DNA from 2 places in the Paenibacillus sp. FSL H7-0943 genome. Region 1 is predicted to be linked to the other one. Evidence: riboswitches for the same ligand, from Rfam matches in the RefSeq annotation. Region 1 holds a riboswitch; the other holds the start of a gene.
The links. Region 1 has a riboswitch for cyclic di-AMP ahead of NSQ55_RS02730 (hypothetical protein). Riboswitches for the same ligand answer to the same signal wherever they lie in the genome.
Positions count from the first base shown of each region.

Region 2: another riboswitch for cyclic di-AMP. It lies ahead of NSQ55_RS00540 (C40 family peptidase); the one in region 1 lies ahead of NSQ55_RS02730 (hypothetical protein).

Region 1 covers NZ_CP150148.1:608,304-613,441, forward strand. The annotation lists gene NSQ55_RS02715 (hypothetical protein) at 1-47, opposite strand, end outside; gene NSQ55_RS02720 (hypothetical protein) at 88-609, opposite strand; gene NSQ55_RS02725 (hypothetical protein) at 624-1,178, opposite strand; cyclic di-AMP (ydaO/yuaA leader) riboswitch at 1,247-1,411, opposite strand; cyclic di-AMP (ydaO/yuaA leader) riboswitch at 1,831-2,020, shown strand; gene NSQ55_RS02730 (hypothetical protein) at 2,272-2,688, shown strand; gene kdpA (potassium-transporting ATPase subunit KdpA) at 2,905-4,581, shown strand; gene kdpB (potassium-transporting ATPase subunit KdpB) at 4,598-5,138, shown strand, end outside.
Region 2 covers NZ_CP150148.1:111,061-116,198, reverse strand. The annotation lists gene NSQ55_RS00555 (M1 family metallopeptidase) at 1-77, shown strand, start outside; gene NSQ55_RS00550 (hypothetical protein) at 89-919, shown strand; cyclic di-AMP (ydaO/yuaA leader) riboswitch at 1,138-1,276, shown strand; gene NSQ55_RS00545 (C40 family peptidase) at 1,334-1,762, shown strand; cyclic di-AMP (ydaO/yuaA leader) riboswitch at 2,124-2,266, shown strand; gene NSQ55_RS00540 (C40 family peptidase) at 2,311-2,763, shown strand; gene NSQ55_RS00535 (GNAT family N-acetyltransferase) at 2,953-3,438, shown strand; gene NSQ55_RS00530 (cytochrome c) at 3,566-3,922, shown strand; gene NSQ55_RS00525 (4a-hydroxytetrahydrobiopterin dehydratase) at 4,005-4,292, opposite strand; gene NSQ55_RS00520 (hypothetical protein) at 4,521-4,814, opposite strand; gene motA (flagellar motor stator protein MotA) at 5,021-5,138, shown strand, end outside.

The sequences.
Region 1 (5,138 bases):
GCAAATTTAGTACTGTAGGTGGACTCGGGAGGTAAGGGGTCAGGCATGGTGAACACGATCCTTTCAGATTGAGAGATTTGCTTGAATCTATAATATAGAAAAGTAAGAGATGGATTTATTGATGAGATCGGCGGTGTCTGGTTCCGGGCAACTGTGTTTCTGCTGGGAGGCAGTGGATAAAGCTTTTGAAGGCTTGTAGTAGAGCCGTTCACTTCTGGAATTGCTCCCCCCTGCTGCAACACTGTACAGACGCCCTTGCTGAATATGCCCTGCCAAGGATTTACCCTGGAGCTTGGCCTTTAAATCCTGCAAAGCACCCTGAACTAGCTCAAGCTTAACCTGCTCCCAATCTGAACCTTCGCGGCGGACCTTATCCAGCGCTTCTTCAAGACGGCAATGACAGATGGCCCGTAAAAAAGAACTCCATTTAATAAGATCGAAATTTTTGGTGTTGGCAGAGATCAGACAAGCCCCCCAACTGCAGCCTCCCTTACAGGTGAGCTTCAGAATACCATAACGGCAGCCTTCAGCCCCTTCCATTCCATAGTGAATAGGCTCGGGTTCATCCAATACAAATACTTCAATGCGGGATAGTCTGCGCTGGTCCATAGTAGGGTTCCTCCTTAGATTTCCAAAAGCTTTAAGTCAACATGATGAGTGACACTAGCCTTTTCTACACAAGCGAGCATCTCCATTTTATTCTCACAGACTGCGGTATGCTCTAGCCATAGTCGGAACTTCTCTTTTCGTATAACAGATAGATGTAAGGGAAAGGTGCTGCGGGATCTCAAGACATACCAACCGGCGCTTACATCTTTCCAAGGCTCCTTGAAGGCTGTAAACCACGGGAGCTTTTGGTGTGATGACCAATCCTGCTGCTGCTGTTGTTCTCGAATTTTTTTATATATCTCATATACAATCTTAGAGTCTAAACAGTCTTTACAAGAAGAAGGTGTGCTGAACTGGCGAAGGGCTTGGATCTGGTTCTGGCCAAATGCATAGCCTACAATGTACCTGTGATTATGTTCTTCGAACCACAAGGCCCCGAAACAAACGTAATTTAGACTTATCGGCTCAAGCAGCCCTTGATGTATCCCTAAATAATAGTGCTTCAAAACATTCACCCCATCCAGCGTGCTATCACCTAATAAGCTTAGGTAACGCAAAAACCGCAGCAAGAGGAGGACCTCTGCTGCGGTTTTGGATTACAGGCAGATATACCTGGGCCAAAGCGTGGCGGATCAAGGGTCTCTCTCTTTACGCTTACGAGGTTAGCTGTCGGATTCGGACGGTGAGAGTCGCCCTACCTATTGAGACTTATGCAGTCTCCTTTGGATTCACCCCAAGTAGGCCAGATGGCCTGATGGTTCCCCCGTTCCCTGCGAATGCAGGAACTCAGCGTTGATTGTTTTTCATGAATTAGATTCAACCCGAATCATACTCTTTTCAAGATTTTCTGTAAAAAACGGAAAATGTTCTTTTAGAGCAATTTTAACCATATCCTGCCGACTACGACTGAAAAACGAGGTAAATAGGTATTTATGGCGTGTTATCGCGCCTCTTTCTCGCTCAGCCTCAGCTTCTTGCGTTTCTACCTATAATGGGAATTTGCAGTATTTTCGCTCTAAAAAGGTGAATAAAATCACATGTACTATAGATAGCGATTAAACGCTCCAAACTCGAGTAAACAAGAGATATAGAGAGATTAGATATCAAGTAAGCGCTATCTAATGGGAAAATAGTTTTTAATTTGCATTATTTTGGCATCATTCAGGTTTTACAAGTCTTCGTGCATAAGAGTATGATTACTCCTGTTTCAACGACAATCGAATATTTGATCCGCTTAATTTCCGGTAAGGAAAGCGGGGGAACCAACAATCGGCAGCCGATGTGAGAGTCGGAAGCCGATTATGGGGTGAATCCTGTAGAGGGTGTGAGTGAGCTTGCATCTATACAGGTAGGGCGACTCTCACCGCCCGAATCCGACAGCTAACCTCGTAAGCGTATGGAGAGAGGATGAGTGCAATGTGACCGCTAGCGAGCCACAGAGGAGATCCTTTGTGGCTTTTTGCTGTGCTCTTAGAAGCAAAGCATTTATGGAGGCCTCCCCTAAGAGGTCGCTAAATTCATCATTAGCGGTATTTGTAAGGCAGCGTCTAATGACGTGACACAACCGAGCTTTAGGTTGTGCCCGAAAATGACGATAGGTCAACATCCTTTCGGAGATTTTCGTTGCCTCCTTGTTGTAAATGAGCAGGAGGAGAAAAAAAGATGACGGATCAGAATGAATATGTGCTTGTATGTGCGCCTACAAAGGCGGGAGAACATTTCATTAAACTTCTGAAGTTCAGGGGTATTAAGATGGCGGGATTAACCAACAATGTGGCTGAGAAAGCTTTACTTGAGGAGCTCGGGATTGAGCAGGTTATTCTAGTGGATACCCGCCATCAGAGCACTTGGTTTCGCCCATCGTTCCCGGTAGGCAGGGTATATCTGTTTGAGAGCAGCTTTCCGCTTTGCTGCCGCTATATTCAGATGTGCCGTACCTGGACGACACAGCCGATTTTTGTGATTACAAGTTCAATAAATCCTAGATTGGTCTATAAAAGACTTGGTGCGAGCTATGTAATCTATTCCCATAGTGGTGATGCTGATTTTCTAATCGATAGATCACCTCATCAAGGATAATGGAAGGAGTGCGGAAGATATGATGGATCTGTATATGGTGGCTTCGTTAGCTGTAATTTACGGGTTATTTTATGGCTTTATGCGCTGGTGCGCAGGTGTAGTTGAGGATACGGGGAGGGATAAGCTGTGATTCTAGTAATCGCTGTTACCCTACTGTTGTTTATATATCTGGTTTACGCGTTGATTCATCCTGAGAAATTTTAAGGAGGGGCATTCATGGGCATTTTGCAAATAGTCGTCGTAATTGTAATTCTCATCTTGCTGGTCAAGCCGATGGGAACGTATTTATATCATGTATTTTCTAACGAACCGAATCGTACGGATCGCTGGTTTGCAGGCACAGAGAAAGGTATTTATAAGCTGATCGGCCTGAAAAAACGGGACGGAATGTCCTGGAAGAAGTATGCACTCAGCTTTGTTTTAACTAATATCGTACTGGTTGCTTTCAGTTATATTTTTCTGAGATTACAGCGGGGATTGCCGCTGAACCCGAATGGAATTGCCGATATGGAACAGACGCTTTCATTCAATACGGTGATCAGCTTTATGACCAATACGAACCTGCAGCATTATAGCGGGGAGACGGGACTATCGTATTTTTCACAAATGGCAGTCATCACGATGATGATGTTCACGTCTGCAGCGAGCGGATTTTCTGTTGCGGTTGCTTTTGTCAGAGGGATTACAGGACAGAAATCAGTCGGGAACTTTTTCGAGGACTTCGTAAAAGCACATATTCGTGTATTCATTCCATTAGCTCTGCTAGTTTCATTGGTGCTGGTAGGATTGCATGTGCCACAAACGCTCAAGCCATCGCTTGAGGTCACTACACTTGAAGGGCAGACGCAACAAATCGCTATCGGTCCAGTCGCTTCTTTGGAATCAATTAAACACTTAGGTACGAATGGTGGCGGCTTCTTCGGAGCCAATTCAGCACATCCTTTTGAGAACCCTAATCCACTTACGAACGTTCTGGAGATTCTCTCTATGTGGATGCTGCCAGCCTCTTTGCCATATATGTACGGATTGTTCGCTAAGAACAAACGTCAGGGCTGGGTGATTTTCACAGCAATGATGACCTTGTTCGTACTACTGCTGGGATTGAATTATTATGCGGAAACCAAAGGCAATCCAGCTATCAATGCGCTGGGGATCGAGTCTTCGCAAGGCAGCATGGAAGGTAAAGAGGTACGTTTTGGTATCCCGCAATCTTCGCTGTTCACTTCGGTAACAACGGCAGCTACGACAGGTAGTGTTAACAATATGCATGATACGCTGACACCGCTGGGTGGCATTACCCCTCTGGCCCTAATGATGCTCAACAACGTCTTTGGGGGAAAAGGTGTCGGACTAATCAATATGCTGATGTATGCCATCATGGGTGTCTTCTTATGTGGACTAATGGTTGGCAGAACACCAGAGTTTCTCGGGCGAAAGATAGAAGCCAAGGAGATGAAGCTAATTGCGATTGCTATCCTTGTGCATCCGTTCATTATCCTTGTACCAACAGCAGGTGCGTTCTTAACGGACTTGGGCAACGGTTCCATCACGAATCCCGGATTCCATGGACTTAGCCAAGTGTTATATGAATATGTCTCTTCTGCCGCGAACAATGGTTCAGGATTTGAAGGGCTTGCGGACAACACCACCTTTTGGAATGTTACAACCGGGATCGTAATGCTGCTTGGCCGTTATGTCTCTATAATCGCGATGCTGGCAGTTGCAGGCTCACTGATCCAGAAGAAGCCAGTTCCTGAGACGATTGGCACATTCCGCACAGACAATGGTCTGTTCACCGGAATTCTGATTGGTACCGTTGTAATTATCGGGGCTCTGACGTTTCTGCCGGTCATTGTGCTCGGCCCGATTGCAGAATATTTGACCTTACGGTAGGAAGAGGGAGAACAAGATGAGTACTGTAAAAAGAAAAAAGCTGCTGACGGGACCCATACTCCTAAGCGCTGTAAAGGATAGCTTTATTAAGCTTAACCCGGTGACGTTAATCAAAAATCCGGTCATGTTCGTAGTCGAAATCGGTACGATTATTGTATTGCTTATGGTACTGGCCCCCGGATATTTTAATGCAGAGAAATCGGTAGGCTTCAATATCACAGTGTTGTTCATTCTGCTATTCACAGTGCTGTTTGCCAACTTCGCTGAAGCGCTGGCTGAAGGCCGCGGGAAAGCCCAGGCGGATTCACTCAAGAAAACGAAACAGGATATCACAGCTAACAAACTCGTTGGAGGGTCTGTGAAGACCGTTTCTTCTTCCGAGCTTCGTAAAGGAGATATCGTCATCGTCAGTCAGGGAGAACTTATCCCTGGCGATGGTGAAGTAATTGAAGGGCTGGCCTCCGTAGATGAATCGGCAATTACAGGTGAATCTGCACCTGTTATTAAGGAAGCTGGCGGAGATTTCGGCTCAGTCACAGGCGGCACCCGGGTAGTCA
Region 2 (5,138 bases), 500 kb from region 1:
AGCCCAAGACGCTCTCTCGCTGGACGTTAAGTGTAACTAAACTACTTGAAACCGTGCTCGGAACTCTTGTCTGGTGAGGTGAATGATTGTGAGAACATCGATAACCCGCGGCTGGCAAAGCATGAAGGAGCAATTTTATATTTTAATTCTGCTCTTCATCTACCGACTGCTCTGGGGCTACTTTATGTATGGTTTCATCCGATCTGCTATTATTCCAATTCTACTGCGCTATCCAGATAAAGACGCCGGCGGCAGCGGTATGGGCAGACTGTTGTATTATATCGAGGGACAGTTCAGCTTGAATACTGACCCTGCGATACGCACTTGGTTATGGATGCTTCTAGGACTTGTTGTCTTGCGACTTCTGCTTTCTCCTTTCATAAGGGCAGGATTGCTGCATGAGCTCCACCAGGAGCGAAGGGGCGAGCGCGGACTGTTCTTTTTCCCTGGCATGAAGATCTATGGACTACCTGTCTTAGTCTTTAGCCTAATCGAATGGGTTCTGACCCTGCTGCCGCTTTACTGGCTTGCTCCAAAAATGTACGGGCTGTTCTTATCCTCTTTGTTTAACTACACTTTGTTACTTCATTTAGTACCATACGTATTGGCATGGCTTATATATATTTTTATCGTGCGCCTGTTTCTTCTATATATGCAGTTTGGTTACACCGGCGGTACAGGAATGTTCTCCTCACTGTTCATCTGCTTGCGGTCACTGATTCCTGCTATAGGTGTTTCCATTGTACTTGGTGCGGGAGGCTTGCTCTTACTGCTAGTGTGCGGACTGACGGGTCTGTTCTGTCCCGGCCTGCCGGCACTTATAATACGGCAAATCTCACCACTACCTTCTACGCTCTTAAAAATGTGGGGAATCTCTGCACAATATCATCTATGGTGTAGCAAAGCATTTCCACAATAAATTAACCTTATTTGACATAATAAAAAGGTCCCAATTCCTGTATTCAGGAGCTGGGACTTTTTCTCATTACGGATAACTTAAGAGTATTTGCAAAATCATAAAAGCTCTGTTACAATAAGTCCTGTGCTATTAGTAACAATTTTGTAATCAATTGAAACGATTCCTACATAACTAAATGTATTTATCGTAAGTGTAACTGTCGAAACGTCATTCTCTTGGTGCTTAACACGCCTAATTCCTTTGCACCGGGAAGTGGGGGAACCATATTTTGGGTGAATTGATCTCGCTTTACAGGGATCATAGGGAATCTTCTACCGAACCCTTAAGCTAACCTCGCAGGCCTTGGAAGGAGTACATCTTTTGAAAAGACATAATTTAAGAAAAAAATGCGTCGCTGCGGCGCTAGGACTTGTAATGGCATTATCTATTGGTGGAGGAAGCGCCTTTGCCGACTCTAAGATGGACACTGTAATCTCAAAGACTATTGGAGTTGCCTATAAAACCGGAGGTACAAGCACTGCCGGATTTGATTGCTCTGGATTTACAAAATATGTATTCAAGAATGTGGGTCTTACTTTACCTCGTACATCAAAAGCTCAATATAGCGTTGGAACTGCTGTATCCAAAAGCAATCTGCGTTCTGGTGATCTAGTGTTCTTTAACACACTTGGCAATGGAGTATCCCATGTCGGCATTTATGTTGGAAACGGAAAATTCGCACAATCGTCCTCTTCGCGTGGAGTAACCATCACTTCACTCAGTCAGGCCTACTGGGCCAATCGTTATGTTGGCGCTAAAAGAGTAATGAGTACTTCAGCTTATCAAGCTGTAGCCTTCGATTGAAACCTTCCTCACAACTATAACCTCATAATTACAACTATATGAACCTGAATCTGATTATGCCCGTAATCAAATTCGGGTTTTTCTTTTTCCATAATATATTTTTACACTATTAGAGCCCGATTGAAACACGTTTATTTGATAAAAATTGCAATTATATTAAAAATTAGGTCATTATTAACGCTTACATATGCCTTTCTACCGTAAAAATGCCAATTTTTCTGCATTAATATGTTAAAAACGATTGCCAAGCGGCTTTCTGTTTGTTACAATTAGCGCAGTGAGATTTTAGTAACATTTTTGTAATCATTAAGTTGTTATTTACAAAGGTTTTGTCATGTATTGATTACAAGCTAATCCTAATCAACAGTATGAGCCGAGTTTCCTAACTATTAGGAAAACGGGGGAACCAACTTTGGGTGAATTGACCTCCATTATATAGAGGGGTCATAGGGGACCTTCAACCGAACCCTTAAGCTAACCTCGTAGGCATTTGGAAGGGGTATACACTTTTGAAGAAGAAGTTAGCAGCAGCAGTACTAAGCTTTTCCATCATCCTCACCATCGGAGCAGGAAGCGCTTTCGCAGATTCAAAAATGGATAAAGTGATTGACAAGGCCATCGGTACTAAATACGTATCCGGCGGTATATCCACTAACGGATTTGATTGCTCCGGATTTACAATGTATGTGTTTGATAAGATTGGCATTAACCTTCCACACCAATCAGGTTCCCAATATCAAATGGGCACAGCAATCTCCCGTGATGATATAAGAGCCGGAGATCTTGTATTCTTCAATACAAGTGGCAAAGGTGTCTCCCATGTCGGCATTTATGTCGGTGAAGGTAAGTTCGCACACGCTTCTACCTCACGCGGTGTTACGATTAGCTCTCTGAGTGATAGCTACTACGTGAAACGCTACGTTGGTGCTAAGCGCATTATGAGCACAGACGCTTACCAATCGGTTGCTGCTGAATCGGAAGACAATGATGATGTTCAATAAGTAACGTACATAGGCTCTTTTCCAAGGTAACTCTTGGAGGAGAGCTTGTTTTTTTGTCTTATTACTTATTTACCCCTCTCATAATTTGTAAAACATTCCTCTCATATAAAGTTTCTGAGTCGAACCTCCCCCATTTTGTATATAATTAGTAATATAGCAATGTCCTCGTGAAAGGAGATCGTTGACCTTATGATAAATCCCTCGGTAACTTTTCATGTTGTTCCTATGGAGGCAATTCACGGAGAAGCTATTTGTAAGTGGAGCTATACGCCCCCATATAATATTTATGGCTGGATGCCGTGGGAGCAGATGCAGGCTCTTGGCATCGAGTTTGGCGATCCGCAGCTCCGGGAGGAACAATATATCTCCATATTAAATGAACAAGAGATTTTGTGCGGATTCGCACAGTTGTTCCCGATGGAAGGAGTCGTTCGTTTAGGAGTTGGGATGCGCCCCGATCTATGCGGCCATGGTTTAGGCAAACTATTCGTAGATGCCATCGTCCAGACAGCCTTGAATCGTTATCCTGATCGTGAGATAGATCTAGAAGTCCTGACCTGGAACCAACGCGCCATTCGAACTTATCAAAAATGTGGATTTACGATTACAGATACGTATGAACGCCGCACACCTACAGGAGACAAACCTTTTTATTGCATGGTCTATGACAAATGATATTAAATACCATATATTTCATGAGAATGATTGTATTCTCGTTCATTTTTTTGTCACAAACCCTATGATAACGCTTCACCATAAGCTATAATGTAGGGAGCAGCTTACATAGAAGGGACGAATTGGGATGCAGAAATGGATCATGAGCGGTTTGTTTTTTGCCGCCTGTGCCTTTGCGGTAGTACTCATGTTTACACTTCCGGGTAAAGAAGAGGTAGCGGAAGAAAATAAGCCCACGATGCCGGTAGTTCAACTGGACGCAGCAAAGGCAGAAGCAACCGTGAAAGCCAGCTGTATCACCTGTCACGGCGATCAGCTTCAAGGTGGAGTTGGACCAAGTCTTCAGAATGAAGGTGGCCAGCATGACGCTGAGGAAATCTATAGCATCGTCACTAAAGGACGTGGCCAAATGCCTTCCTTTAAGGAGAAACTAGCGCCTGAAGAGATCGCCAACGTCGCACTCTGGCTCTCAGAGAAAAAGTAACCCACCCAAGCAACTAAAAACGCCCGTGTATGAGATAGGTGACTATCTCTGCACGGGCGTTTATTTTATGATTTCGGCTAAACTAGTGATTTTTTTCAAAGGCTTCATTAAATTGATGCGCCTCTCGAAGATCTAGAGCCGTAATCCCATCTTCTTCATTAGATTCAAGTCGCAGTGTAACTGTTTTATAATCAATCGTAATATGTGGATGATGATCGAAGGCTTCTGAAATCGTGGCTACTTCATCAACAAACGCAATGCCCTTCATATATTGGCTGAACATATATTTTCGTACCATAACGTTATCTTCCAGCTTCCAGCCCTCTAGCTTGGTGATCTCCTCACGCAGTTCCTCTTCCGTAAATAACAATTCGTTTCCTCCCTTACAAAAAATTGCAGTAAAGTGCGCAGTTCCCTTTACTTGTCTTAGGCTTTAAACAAAACATCCCTTAGCTTCTGAGGTCCAAGGGATGTGCCAGGATAATGGCGATATTTTCGATTTAATGTATTCACAAATCCCAGCGATTATAACTCGGCTTTATCAATTTTAACACGGGCTACTAACTACGGGCAAATTACGTCCAGACGTCTCCTCAACCTAAATCAAAACCACTGAAGCCAAATCCTCTTCGCCAACTAAAATATTAATGCGGTGCGTGTCCTTATCGTAAATAATTACGCCGCTCCCCACCTCAATCATAGGTTCATTACCCAGCGCAAAGAAAAGATCCTCAGCCAATGCTTCCCATACCTCCAGCTTTGATTCTTGGGGTAGTTCCTGCCACTCGTCCGGATCCATCTCAAAAAATAAATATCCATCGGAAATTCGTCCGACGGCTTCGGTCAAATCTGTTAGAATTTCACCGTAATCTCTACCATGCTTTACACCCACGTATATCACTCCGTTTTCTTCACAGATGAATAATTACTTACCTTATCCATTATAGCCGAAAAAATGACTTCACAAAAAACCGAATGATGTCGATAAATAAGAATATACGTTAATTCGGTTTCGCACAGAGTGCCCTGCCGCTGTTTCAAGGATGATATACGCGGCATTGTCGGAACACATCTTAAATCTCACGGACGAGGTGCAAAATGGAAATTTCAACAATAATTGGTTTAATTTTTGGTTTGGTTGCTGTAATCTGGGGCATGATCCTCAAGCACGCTCCACTTCATGCTTTGGCCACACCTGCTGCTTACGTTATTATCT